3 regions of the Arthrobacter sp. AG367 genome follow, and region 2 is predicted to be linked to each of the others. Evidence: predicted binding sites of a transcription regulator. Region 2 holds the regulator's gene; each other region holds the start of a gene.
What was found. Region 2 encodes Rex, which represses fermentation and respiration genes when NADH is low (regulators of the CRP and FNR family bind a similar motif). Its sites were predicted from a motif close to CTTGTGAANNNNTTCACAAG; they were not measured.

Region 1 (4,126 bases), on a different contig from region 2:
GCCACCATCCGGGCCGAGCTTGACGCGGCCCTCGCCGAGGTGGAAACGGAAGCGGCAGGGCTTCGCGCCCAGCGCGCCGCATTCGCTGCAGGCCTGGAGGCGGGCATGCTGGCGGTTTATGAAAAGACGCTTGCCAAGCGCGGAGTGGGGGCGGCCCGGCTGTTCCACGGCACCTCCGAAGCCTCCGGCATGAAGCTCAGCCCCGGCGACCTCGCGGAGATCAAGGCTTCGGCCGCGGACGACATCGTGTTCTGCCCGGACTCCGGCGCCATCCTGGTCCGCTCGGACGAGTGGTCCTGACCGGCCGGATCAGCCCGGCAGGATGATGTTCAGGGCGTGCGGCCTGCGGGCCGTGCCCGGCACCAGTTCTGCGTCCCACTTCTCGCGGGCAGCCTTCAAAAGGTCCGACGGCGCCGCCGGGGCTTTACCGCGCCGTACCAGGAGGTGCCGCGCCAGTTCCCCCCGGGTGTGCTTGGCGAAGTGGCTCACCACTTTGCGGACTCCACCTGTTTCGGTGAAGACGTTGACCGCCACGGTCTGTTCCGGCGGCGGTGCCCAGGCGGCTGCATAGGTGCTGGACCGGCAGTCCACCACCAGGTGCCCCCGGGCGGCGCTGCCCAGGGTTTCGCCAAGCTGCGTCTTCCAGAACGGGGCCAGCCTGCCGACGTCGGGCAGTGCCGTGCCCATGGAGAGCCGGTAGGCGGGGACGCTGTCGCCGAAGCGAAGGGCACCCCACAGGGCCGAGACCACCAGGACGGACGCGTCCGCCTTGCGCCGCTGGGCCGGTGTCAGGCTCCGATAGCCAAGGGCGTCGTACAGGACGCCGGAATAGATGCTGTGTGCGGGCGCTGCCGGCTCGGCGCCCAGGCGCGTATTGCGTTCCACGTCCTCACGCAGTGATGCGCCCACGCCCAGCAGGGCGAGGGCGTCCTGGTGGGCACTGACGGTTCCCAGCGCTTCGAGGACCTTGGCGCGGTAGGGGTTCAATTCCGGAAAGCCGAGCGTGGACCAGTCGACGGCGGGTCCCCGGAGCGCGGGTGTCTTGCCTTCGGAAGGGGGAAGCAGAATCAGCACCGTCCGATCCTACCGGCGCAAAAGCGGGTGGCGGCGCCGGTAGACTGGACGGCGGATGGGACAGCCAGGCGGCCGCGCGTCACGCAAGTGGCTCGAGGAACGTCCGGGCTCCGCAGGGCAGGGTGGTGGGTAACGCCCACTCGGGGTAACCCGCAGGCCAGTGCCACAGAAAACAGACCGCCTGCATTGCCGGCTTTGGCCGGGAAGGGCAGGTAAGGGTGAAACGGTGGTGTAAGAGACCACCAGCTTCCCGGGTGACCGGGAAGGCTAGGTAAACCCCACCCGGAGCAAGGCCAGACAGGACACGTTCGAGGGCTGCCCGCCCGAGTGTCCGGGTAGGCCGCTGGAGGGTGCCGGCAACGGTACTCGTAGATGGATGGCCGTCGCTCCCTTTCCGGTAACGGCAGGGGAGAACAGAACCCGGCGTACCGGCTGTCCCATCCACATTCCGCGTTTGACCTAGGGCGATGCGTTGGGGATGCTGGACCGTGCCCGTTATTCCTGATCCCCGTCCCGCCGCCCGGGCCGGCGTCCCCGGCATCCGTTCCCAGGTCATTGCGCTTGGCGGGTTCCTGGCGCTGTCCGCCGCGGCGTGGGTCATCGCTTCGGTTCCCATCATCCTGAATTCCAACGGGTGGTACGCCGGTTCGGTGAAGGCGCCGTGGATGCCGCCGCCGTGGATGTTCCGGAGCACCTGGATGGCGCTGTACACCGGCGTGGCGGCAGCCGCGTGGCTGGTCTGGCGCAAGGGCGGCCTGACCGGGAGCACCCGTGCAGGCTACATTGTCCAGCTGCTGCTCAACGCGGCGTGGCCGGCGGCCTTTTTCGCCCTGTACCCAATGCTCGGAGCTGCCGCCCTCTGGGCTGCGTTCGGGGTTATCTGCGCACTCGCCGGAACCTTGGTATTCCTGATCCTGCGCTTCGGGCCGGTGGACGCCGCCGCCGGCCTCCTGGTGCTGCCGTACTTTTCCTGGCTTGTCTTTTCCGCCAGCCTGAACCTCTACTCAGCCGTCCACAACTGAGTCCGGCAACACCACGGCTGCGGGGCATCCCGGCCATGTGAGTGATTTCACGCAGCGCAAGCGTGTTCCCGGCGGCGGGCCAAATTAGAATGGATCCCGGACGCAGGAGTTCTACCGCCGAAAGTTGCGTTCGCAACCGGCGGTTTTTCTTTGCACGCGATCCAGGCGCCTGGGGGCCATCCCTGCAGGCGCGGGTGCCCCTGGACATCATCAGGTGGCCTACATCTGTGTACGAGGACGTACACGGCTGAACCGAGGAAGGTATTTCTGTGAGCCAGACGTCTGATTCTTGTCTTGATACGTGGATGGGCCGGGAGGCCCTCGCCGAGGCCATGATCCCGGTGATCGGCAGGCTGTACCGCGAAAACAACGTGGTCACCAGCATCCACGGCCGGAGCCTGATCAACAAGTCCACCATGAACATCCTCAAGGCGCACCGCTTTGCACGCCGGATGAGCAAGGACGAACTGCTCCTCGAGGACACCGCGCCCCTGCTGAACACGCTGGCCGGACTGGAGCTGGGCGCTGCCGCGATCGACATCGCCCGCCTGAACCAGAAGTTCAAGGAAGAAGGCAACGGCGCCACCCTGGAGGAGTTCCTCCGCGCTGAGCTCGCCGAAATCGTTGGCAAGCGGGGCGGCGATGACCGCACCAGCACCGACGTCGTGCTCTACGGCTTTGGCCGCATCGGCCGGCTCCTGGCCCGCCTCCTCATCGAAAAGGCCGGTGGCGGCCACGGACTGCGCCTGCGCGCCATTGTGGTGCGCCGCGGCTCCGACAACGACCTCTCCAAGCGCGCCAGCCTGCTGCGCCGCGACTCCGTCCACGGGTCCTTCGAGGGCACCATCCGGATCGACGAGGACGCCAACACCATCACCGCCAACGGCGTGCAGATCCAGGTCATCTACTCCAACGACCCCGCCACCATCGATTACACCGCCTACGGCATCAAGGATGCCCTGGTGGTGGATAACACCGGCCGCTGGCGCGACGCCGAGGGACTTTCCCAGCACCTGCAGAGCAAGGGCGTGGCGCGGGTCCTCCTGACCGCACCGGGCAAGGGCGAGCTGAAGAACATCGTCCACGGCATCAACCACCGGGACATCACCGACTCGGACCGGATCGTCTCCGCGGCGTCCTGCACCACCAACGCCATCACCCCCGTGCTGAAGGCCATCAACGACAAGTTCGGCGTGGTGCACGGGCACGTGGAAACCGTCCACTCCTTCACCAACGACCAGAACCTGATCGACAACTTCCACAAGGGCGACCGCCGCGGCCGCTCTGCAGCCCTGAACATGGTCATCACCGAAACCGGCGCCGCCAAGGCAGTGGCCAAAGCCCTGCCCGAACTGCTCGGAAAGCTGACCGGCAGCTCCATCCGCGTCCCCACCCCGGACGTATCGCTGGCCATCCTGAACCTCAGCCTGGAAAACGGCACCACCAAGGACGAGGTCAACAACTACCTCCGTGAAATGTCGCTGCACTCGGACCTCCGCAAGCAGATCGACTACATCGACTCACCCGAGGTTGTCTCCACCGACTTTGTCGGCTCCCGTCGCGCCGGCATTGTTGATGGACTCGCTACGGTCTCCACGGACAAGAACCTGGTCCTCTACGTCTGGTACGACAACGAATTTGGCTACAGCTGCCAGGTGGTGCGCGTTATGGAGGAAATGGCCGGCGTGAACCCGCCGTCGTTCCCCGCCAAGGAAAGCGCCGCCGCCCTGGCCGCCATCGCGGTCTGACCCTGTCCGCCACGTCCTGCGAATTCCCGGCTGGTTCTCTGGAATCAGCCGGGAAAGGGGACCACACTGGTGGCATGGACAACGAATCGACTCTTCAGCACGACACCACCCTCGAACACGCCCTGGACGTGGCCAAGGCGAACCACAAGGAAGCAGTACGGCTGCTTGAACGCGCCCGCGCCGCACACGCGGCCGGGGATGTCAGCCAGGACCGCGTGCGCCAGCTCGAGGGACTGCTGGCCATTGCCGAGGAAGACCTTCGAAGGGTCACCAGGGAGCAGT
Region 2 (4,126 bases):
GTCGTCGTCGAACACCAGGGACGTGACGGACGTCAGGGTGCACTCGCGCTTGCGTGGGTCGTGCCACAGGGGCCGGCCTTCGGCGCTGAGCCGGGCAGCCCAGATCGGCAGTTGGTGGCTCACCAGGATCGCCTCGGGGCCGTGGGCACCGAAGTCGCCGGCAGCAAGCTCGATGGCCCGCAGCCGGGCGTCCTGCGCCGCGGCCGCCACCCTCGCGGCCTGCTCCTTGTACGGTTCGCCCCAGGAGGGGCGCAGCGGGTTGACCAGGTGCGGCCAGTGCCTGGGCCGGCGGAGTTCGGCCTTGGTGACCTTCATGCCCTCAAAGTAGTTTTCCGCTTCGATGATCCGCTCGTCGGTGTGGACCTGCAGCTGCAGGGCTTCCGACGTCGGCCGCGCCGTTTCCTGCGCGCGGTCCAGTGGGGAGGCGGCCAGGTAGGTGATGCGGGCGCCGCGTTCGGCGCGCTGCCGGAAGTATTCGGCGAGCGTCCGGGCCATCTCCTGCCCCAGTTCGGAGAGGTGGAATTCGGGAAGCCGTCCGTAGAGAACGCCCTCGGGGTTATGGACCTCGCCGTGGCGGAGCAGATGGACAGTGGCTTGGGGCATGTTTACCAGTTTCTCAAAGATGGCGTGCGATCCGAAATCTCGGGCCGCTCCTTCTACAAAGAGTAGAACTTAAGTTTTTGAAGAAATGTTCCGTGGACGGGAACAAAACATGCAAACGCATGTTTATACTGGATGCAGCAAGTTAGTTGAGGCTTCAACAGATGAAGGTTCAACGGCAGGACCTCAGTACATACACCTTTACAAGGAGCAACATCATGGCACTTCCCGCAGACGTCACCACCGGCACCTGGACCCTGGACAACTCCCACAGCGAGATCGGCTTCACTGTCCGGCACGCCGGCATCAGCAAGGTCCGCGGCCAGTTCAAAGAGGCCGCTGCCACGCTGGACCTGGGCCAGGATGTGGCTGAGTCCAGGATCAACGCCACCATCCAGACCGCCAGCTTCGACTCCGGCGACGCCAACCGCGACGGCCACGTCAAGGGCGAGGACTTCTTCGATGTGGAGAAGTTCCCCGAGATCTCCTTCGTATCCAACGGCCTGGTGGCCAAGGGCAACAGCTACGAGCTCACCGGCGACCTGACCATCAAGGGTGTCACCCGCCCGGTGACCCTGGAAACCGAATTCAACGGTGTTGCCGTTGATCCGTTCGGCAACACCCGCGCCGGCGTCTCCGCCGAGACCACCATCAGCCGCAAGGACTTCGGCCTCACCTGGAACGCCGTCCTGGAAGCCGGCGGCGTGCTGGTCAGCGACAAGGTTGCCATCAACCTCGAACTCGCCTTCATCGCGCCCGCAGCGTAGTTCCGCCCGCCAGGGCACAACCCCGGCACCAGGCCTCCCCGGCCTGGCGCCGGGGTTCCCTGTTTAACGGCAACCACCTGCGCCAATACCCGCTGAATCACCCACAACGCCGCCCGCCGGGGGTACGGTGGACTTAAGCCATGCTGGGGGAAGGCAGAGGACTGATTCCCGGCAGCCTACCCGGATCCCGACCTGCAGAAGGAACGCCATGAGTACTCCTCCCGTCCCGCCCCCGTCGCCCCAAGACCCCAGCAACGACCAGCCGGGGCATGAACAGGCCGGCAGCCCCCAGTCCGGAGACCAGCAGCAGCCCCGCTACGGGCAGAATGCGCCGCAGTATGGCCAAAACGCCCCGCAATATGGGCAGAACGCGCCCCAGTACGGCCAGAACCAGCCGCCGGCAGCGCCGCAGTACGGCCAAAACCAGCCCCAGTACGGCCAGAATGCGCCGCAGGCCCCGGGCTACGGCCAGAACCCGCCGCAGTATGGCGCCCAGTTCGGGCAGAATGCACCCCAGTACGGCCAGCCGCCCTACGGGCAGTCCCCCTACGGCCAGTACCCGTCGGAACAGCCGCAGCCGGCCGGAGGCAACGGCGTCCCGCAGCTGGTGAACATCTCGTTCTGGCTGTTGATCGCGTCGGCAGTGATCTTCGTGATCTCCCTGCTGACCGGGCTGACGCAGCTGGATGATCCGGTGTTCCGGCGGACATTCGAGGACCAGATGGCGGCCGGAGGCGCCAGTGGAGTCACCTATGACGACATTAAGGGGGTCATCGCCGGCACCCTGGTGGTGTTCGCGATCATTGGCGTGGCCCTCTACCTGCTGGTGGCCTTCTTCGTCCGAAAGGGCAAGAACTGGGCCCGCATCCTGGGAACGGTCTTCGCTGCACTGTCCGTCTTCGGACTCTTTGGTCCCCCCAGCTTTGCCACCATCGGAACGCTCCTGGGAATTGCGGCCATCGTGCTGCTCTACCTTCCCGCAGCCGCCCCGTACTTCCGGAAGCAGCAGCCTTTCGCCAACCCCTATTCGGGCGGCTTCGGCAACCCCTACGGGCGGTAGCCACTCCGCCCGCTGACACTGCCCGCGGCCCGGGATGCATCATTCGCATCCCGGGCCACCTGCTTTAACGGGTCCGCCAAAACTTGGGCCGGGGGAAAACTTCCAGGGAAACCCTAGGCCGTCTGCCCGGGCGTCTGGGCCCGCTGGGCGTGGTAGGCCAGGATCTGGAGTTCAGTGGCCATGTCCACCTTGCGAAGATTGACCCCTTCGGGAACCTGCAGCATCACGGGTGCAAAGCTCAGCACGCTGCGCACGCCTGCCGCCACCACACGGTCGCAAACGCCCTGCGCGACGGCCGCGGGAAGGGCCAGGACCACCATGTTGGCCCCGGTGCGGTGCAGGACGGTCTCCAGGTCTGCCACGTCGCTGACGCGCAGCCATCCCACCTCGTTGCCCACCACCATCTGGTCTGCGTCGAAGATGGCCACCACATCGAACCCGCGCGACTCAAAGCCGCCGTAGCGTGCCAGCGCCTTGCCCAAGTTGCCGGCGCCCACAATGGCCACTTTCCAGTCGTGGGTCAGTCCGAGCGCGGCGGCGATGTGGCGGCTGAGGTACTGCACCTCATAACCGACGCCCCTGGTGCCATAGGACCCCACATGGGACAGGTCCTTGCGGAGGGTTGAAGAACTGACGCCGGAGGCTTCTGCCAGGGATTCGGAGGAAACGCGCTCCACGCCCTCGGAGAGCAATGTGTTCAGGGCACGGAGGTAGATGGTGAGCCGGGCCACGGCGGCAGGAGGTATCTGCTTGGTCAGTGCGCCCGTGGCATCCGGAAGGTCCGGGACAGACTGGGGCGAAGAACCCAGGGATGTCACCCGCACCTCCCTTGCGTCGCGTTGTGAGTCCACTCTAGGTCCCTGCCGCTCATGCCTTCAAAACCAGGACCATCAGAAACTGCCGCCACTTCCCTACCGGCCCATGGCGCGCTGCAGCACGCGTGCCAGCCGGACCTCGTCGATCTTCCAGAAGTCGCGCTGCACGCCGTCCACCAGGACCACCGGGATCTCTTCGGCGTAGCGCTCCCGCAGTTCAGGCTGGTTGTCCACCAGCTCTTCGCTCCAGGTAAGGCCCAATGAGGCAGTGACCCGGCCGACGGCGTCGCGCGCCTCCTCACAAAGGTGGCAGTCAGCTTTGGTGACCAGGACGACGCGGGGTGTAGCCATGGCTTAACGGTATCGCCGTTCCCGGCGTGAGGCTGACGCCGACGGCGGCGGGCCAGTGGATTGACTAGACTCAACTCCATGCCCCAGGAGAAATACGTCGCCGTAGTCACACGGCCGGTTGCTGCGCCGCAGCCCGGCGAGGCGGCGTTCTTCGATGTGGACAACACCCTGATGCGGGGTGCCAGCCTGTTCCATGTGGCCCGCAAGATGCACCAGCGGGGAGCCTTCACCCTGAGGCAGGCGGCGGGTATGGCCTGGAAGCAGTTCAAGTTTGTGGCCCGCGGCGAGAACATGGACGATGTCCATGCCGTCCGGGACTCGGCCCTGACCCTGGCCGTGGGCATCAGTGTGGATGACATCAAGGCGCTGGGCGAAGAAGTCTATGACGAGATGATCGCGTCCCGGATCTGGCCCGGCACCAAAGCGCTGGCGCAACAGCACCTGAGGGTGGGCCGCCGCGTCTGGCTGGTGACAGCCACCCCCATCGAAGTGGCCACCGTAATCTCCACCCGGCTGGGACTGACCGGAGCCCT
Region 3 (4,126 bases), on a different contig from region 2:
TGCCCACGCTGATGTGCTGGACGGGGGTGACGGGGTTTTCGTCGAGGCCCACGCGGGCCAGCAGCTTTGCTGCCTCCAGGTTGGTCTTGCGCCAGTCCACCCATCCGTTGGTGGCTTGTTCATTGCCAAGGTAGATGTTCTCCGCGATGGAGAGGTACGGGCTCAGCGCCAGTTCCTGGTGGATGATCACGATGCCCCGCTTCTCGCTGTCCGAGATGCTGGAGAAGTTGCAGGGTTCGTTTTCGAAGAGGATTTCCCCTTCGAAGGTGTTGTGTGGATAGACGCCGGACAACACTTTCATGAGCGTTGATTTGCCGGCGCCGTTTTCGCCGCAGATGGCGTGGACCTCTCCACGGTTCACATCGAGGGTGACGTCCTGCAGCGCTTTCACGCCGGGGAAGGTCTTGGTGATTCCTCGCATTTGAAGAATGGGTGTGTTCATCGTCAATTCCCACTGACTGGTCGAAGCTTGGCCGTCCTGCTGCTGCAGGAGGTTGCGGGCGGGGCTGCGGCCGGATGGAGGTCCGGCCACAGCCCCCGGACGCTGACTACTTGACGTCGGCGTCGGTGTAGTAACCCGAGTCGATCAGTTCCTTCTTGTAGTTGTCCTTGGTGATGATCACGGACTTCAGCAGGAAGGCCGGAACAACCTTGACCTTGTTGTTGTAGGTCTTGGTGTCGTTGGTTTCAGGTTCCTGGCCCTTGAGGACGGCGTCGACCATCTTGACGGCCTGTGCGCCGAGCTGGCGGGTGTCCTTAAAGATGGTGGAGTACTGCTCGCCCGCGACGATGGACTTCACGGAGCCCTTTTCGGCGTCCTGGCCGGTGACCACCGGAAGGCTTCCCTTGGCGTAGCCGCCGGTGCTGGTGAGGGCGGAGATGATGCCGATGGACAGGCCGTCGTACGGGGAAAGGACGCCGTTCAGCTTGGTGCCCGAGCTGTAGGCGGAGGTGATGATGTCCTCCATGCGCTTCTGCGCCACGGGTGCCTGCCAGCGAAGGATGGCGGCCTGCTCAAACTTGGTCTGGCCGCTGGGGACCTTCAGGGTGCCGGCATCCATGTAGGGCTTGAGGGTGTCCATGGCGCCGGTCCAGAAGAAGTTGGCGTTGTTGTCGTCCGGGCTTCCGGCGAAAAGTTCGATGTTGAAGGGGCCCTTGCCGTCCACCTTCTTGCCGCTCGCGTCGACCAGGCCCAGGCCGGTCAGCAGCGAGGTGGCCTGCTGGACGCCCACGGTGTAGTTGTCGAACGTGGTGTAGTAGTCCACGTTCGGAGTGCCGTTGATAAGGCGGTCGTAGGCGATGACCTTGACGTTCTGCTCCTTGGCCTTGGCCAGGACGTCGGTCAGGGTGGTGCCGTCGATGGCAGCGATGATCAGGGCCTTGGCGCCCTTGGTCAGCATGTTTTCGATCTGCGAGACCTGCGTGGGGATGTCGTCGTTGGCGAACTGGAGGTCCGTCTTGTAGCCGAGGTCTTTCAGGGACTTCTCAACATTGGCGCCGTCGGCGATCCACCGTTCAGATGTCTGGGTTGGCATCGAGATGCCAACCAGCGAGTCGCTGGGCTTCGCTGCGCCGCTGGATTCGCTGGTTCCGCCACGGGAGCCGCAACCGGTGGCTCCCACGGTCAGGGCGAGGACAAGGGCCACCGCGCCCATGAGTTTTTTGATTCTCACCATAATCTCCTTCCGCGGCAGCATTGCCGCGAAGTGTTGTTGGGCCGGGAAGCAACGGTGCTCCCGGTCCTGGCCACATGGTTGATGTGTCGGTTCAATATAGACTGATTTGTGAACGCTAACAAGAGCCTTCTCCCGGAAACTCCGAAATCTTTCGATGTCATTGACTTCTTCTTTGTTAGCGTTCACACTTGCTGCAGCACTTAGCTCGACCCTGACCCTACAAAACCGGTAATGAGGCCGCTTGCCTCCCGGATGGAGGCAACCCCATGCCAGATGCGCTGTTTACTTCCAGCTCCGACCCCCGCCACGACCACTGCGTGGTCGGCGTGGACTTCGGGACCCTGTCCGGCCGCGCCGTGGTGGTGCGGGTCCGCGACGGCAAGGAGCTCGGGAGCGCCGTCCATGAATATCCCCATGCGGTGGTGACCGGCTCCCTGCCCGGTGACGTGGCGGGCGACGACGGCACGCGGCTTCCCGGCGAATGGGCGCTTCAGGTGCCCAACGACTACCGGGACGTCCTGCGCACCGCCGTCCCTGCCGCGGTGGCTGACGCGGGGATCGACCCGGCCGCCGTCGTCGGCATTGCCACCGACTTCACCGCCTGCACCATGGTGCCCGTGAAGGCCGATGGCACGCCACTGAACGAATTGCCGGGCTATGCCAACCGCCCGCATGCCTACGTGAAGCTCTGGCGCCACCACGCCGCCCAGGGGCAGGCCGACCGGATCAACCGGCTGGCCGCCGAACGCGGCGAAGACTGGCTTCCCCGCTACGGCGGACTGATCTCGTCCGAGTGGGAATTCGCCAAAGGCCTGCAGCTGCTGGAAGAGGACCCGGAGGCCTACGCCGAAATGGACCACTGGGTGGAGGCGGCCGACTGGATCGTCTGGCAGCTGTGCGGCCGCTACGTCCGCAACGCCTGCACCGCCGGCTACAAGGGCATCTACCAGGACGGGCGGTACCCCTCGGAGGATTTCCTGGCCGCCCTGAATCCGGACTTCAAGGACTTTGTCAGTTCCAAGCTGGAGCACACGATCGGGCGGCTGGGGGACGCCGCAGGGACCCTGACGGCGGAGGCTGCAGCCTGGACCGGGCTGCCGGAGGGCATCGCCGTGGCCGTGGGAAACGTTGACGCCCACGTCACTGCCCCTGCTGCCAAGGCCGTGGAATCCGGCCAGCTGGTGGCTATCATGGGCACCTCCACCTGCCATGTGATGAACGGCAGCGAACTGCGTGAAGTGCCGGGAATGTGCGGGGCAGTGGACGGCGGCATCGTGCCCGGCCTGTGGGGTTACGAGGCCGGTCAGTCCGGTGTGGGGGACATCTTCGGCTGGTTCACCAGGTACGGCGTCCCGCCCGAATACCATGAGGCTGCCGGGGACGCGGGGCTGGGAATCCACGAGTACCTCACCGGACTGGCGTCGCGGCAGGCCATCGGGGAGCACGGCCTGATCGCGCTCGACTGGCACTCGGGCAACCGCTCGGTGCTGGTGGACCACGAGCTGTCCGGCATCGTGGTGGGCCAGACCCTTGCCACCCGGCCCGAGGACACCTACCGTGCCCTGCTGGAAGCCACGGCCTTCGGAACCCGCACCATCGTGGACGCCTTCCGCGACGCCGGGGTTCCGGTCAGGGAATTCATCGTGGCCGGCGGCCTGCTCAAGAACAGGCTGCTGATGCAGATCTACGCGGACGCCACCGGCCTGCAGCTGTCCACTATCGGCTCGGAGCAGGGCCCGGCCCTGGGATCGGCCATCCACGCCGCCGTGGCCGCGGGTGAATACGCGGACATCCGGGAAGCCGCCGCCGCCATGGGCGCCGAACCCGGGGAGGTCTACACTCCAATCCCGGAAAACGTGGCCGCATACGAGGAACTCTTCCAGGAGTACAAAGCCCTGCACGACTACTTTGGCCGCGGCAGCAACGACGTGATGCACCGGCTTAAGGCCATCCAGCGACGGGCCGCCCGGGCCAGCCTGCCCGGCTCCGCCGCCGAACCTGCCGTGGGGGTCTCCGCATGAGCACCGACACCGGGATCCTGGAAACCATCGCCCGGGTCCGTGAGGAAGTGTGTGCGCTGCATGCCGAGCTGACCCGCTACGAACTGGTGGTGTGGACCGCAGGCAACGTCTCCGCCCGGGTGCCGGGCACCGACCTCATGGTTATCAAGCCCTCCGGGGTCGCCTACCAGGACCTGACCCCGGAACAGATGATCGTGACGGACCTGCACGGCATGCCCGTCAGGGGCACCAATGTTGGTGGCGGCGGGACCGTGGACTGGGGCAACCCGCCGCTGTCGCCGTCGTCGGACACCGCAGCGCACGCCTACGTGTACCGGCACATGCCCGAGGTGGGGGGCGTGGTGCACACCCACTCCACCTACGCCACTGCCTGGGCTGCCCGGGGGGAGGCCATTCCGTGCGTGCTGACCATGATGGGCGATGAGTTCG

Region 1: FB478_RS03905 (glyceraldehyde-3-phosphate dehydrogenase) is a predicted target of Rex. The motif match lies at 2,131-2,150, and genes of this name have one in related genera.
Region 3: araB (ribulokinase) is a predicted target of Rex. The motif match lies at 1,782-1,801, and genes of this name have one in related genera.

The regions. Positions count from the first base shown of each region.
Region 1 is NZ_VIVE01000001.1:846,150-850,275, reverse strand. It holds gene FB478_RS03925 (zinc ribbon domain-containing protein) at 1-300, shown strand, start outside; gene FB478_RS03920 (YaaA family protein) at 310-1,074, opposite strand; RNA gene rnpB (RNase P RNA component class A) at 1,131-1,518, shown strand; gene FB478_RS03910 (TspO/MBR family protein) at 1,563-2,096, shown strand; gene FB478_RS03905 (glyceraldehyde-3-phosphate dehydrogenase) at 2,366-3,844, shown strand; gene FB478_RS03900 (hypothetical protein) at 3,919-4,126, shown strand, end outside.
Region 2 is NZ_VIVE01000006.1:149,506-153,631, reverse strand. It holds gene FB478_RS15835 (histidine phosphatase family protein) at 1-603, opposite strand, end outside; gene FB478_RS15830 (YceI family protein) at 819-1,367, shown strand; gene FB478_RS15825 (hypothetical protein) at 1,576-2,427, shown strand; gene FB478_RS15820 (redox-sensing transcriptional repressor Rex) at 2,541-3,245, opposite strand; gene FB478_RS15815 (glutaredoxin family protein) at 3,339-3,593, opposite strand; gene FB478_RS15810 (HAD family phosphatase) at 3,672-4,126, shown strand, end outside.
Region 3 is NZ_VIVE01000009.1:125,762-129,887, reverse strand. It holds gene mmsA (multiple monosaccharide ABC transporter ATP-binding protein) at 1-442, opposite strand, end outside; gene chvE (multiple monosaccharide ABC transporter substrate-binding protein) at 549-1,676, opposite strand; gene araB (ribulokinase) at 1,943-3,697, shown strand; gene FB478_RS18750 (L-ribulose-5-phosphate 4-epimerase) at 3,694-4,126, shown strand, end outside.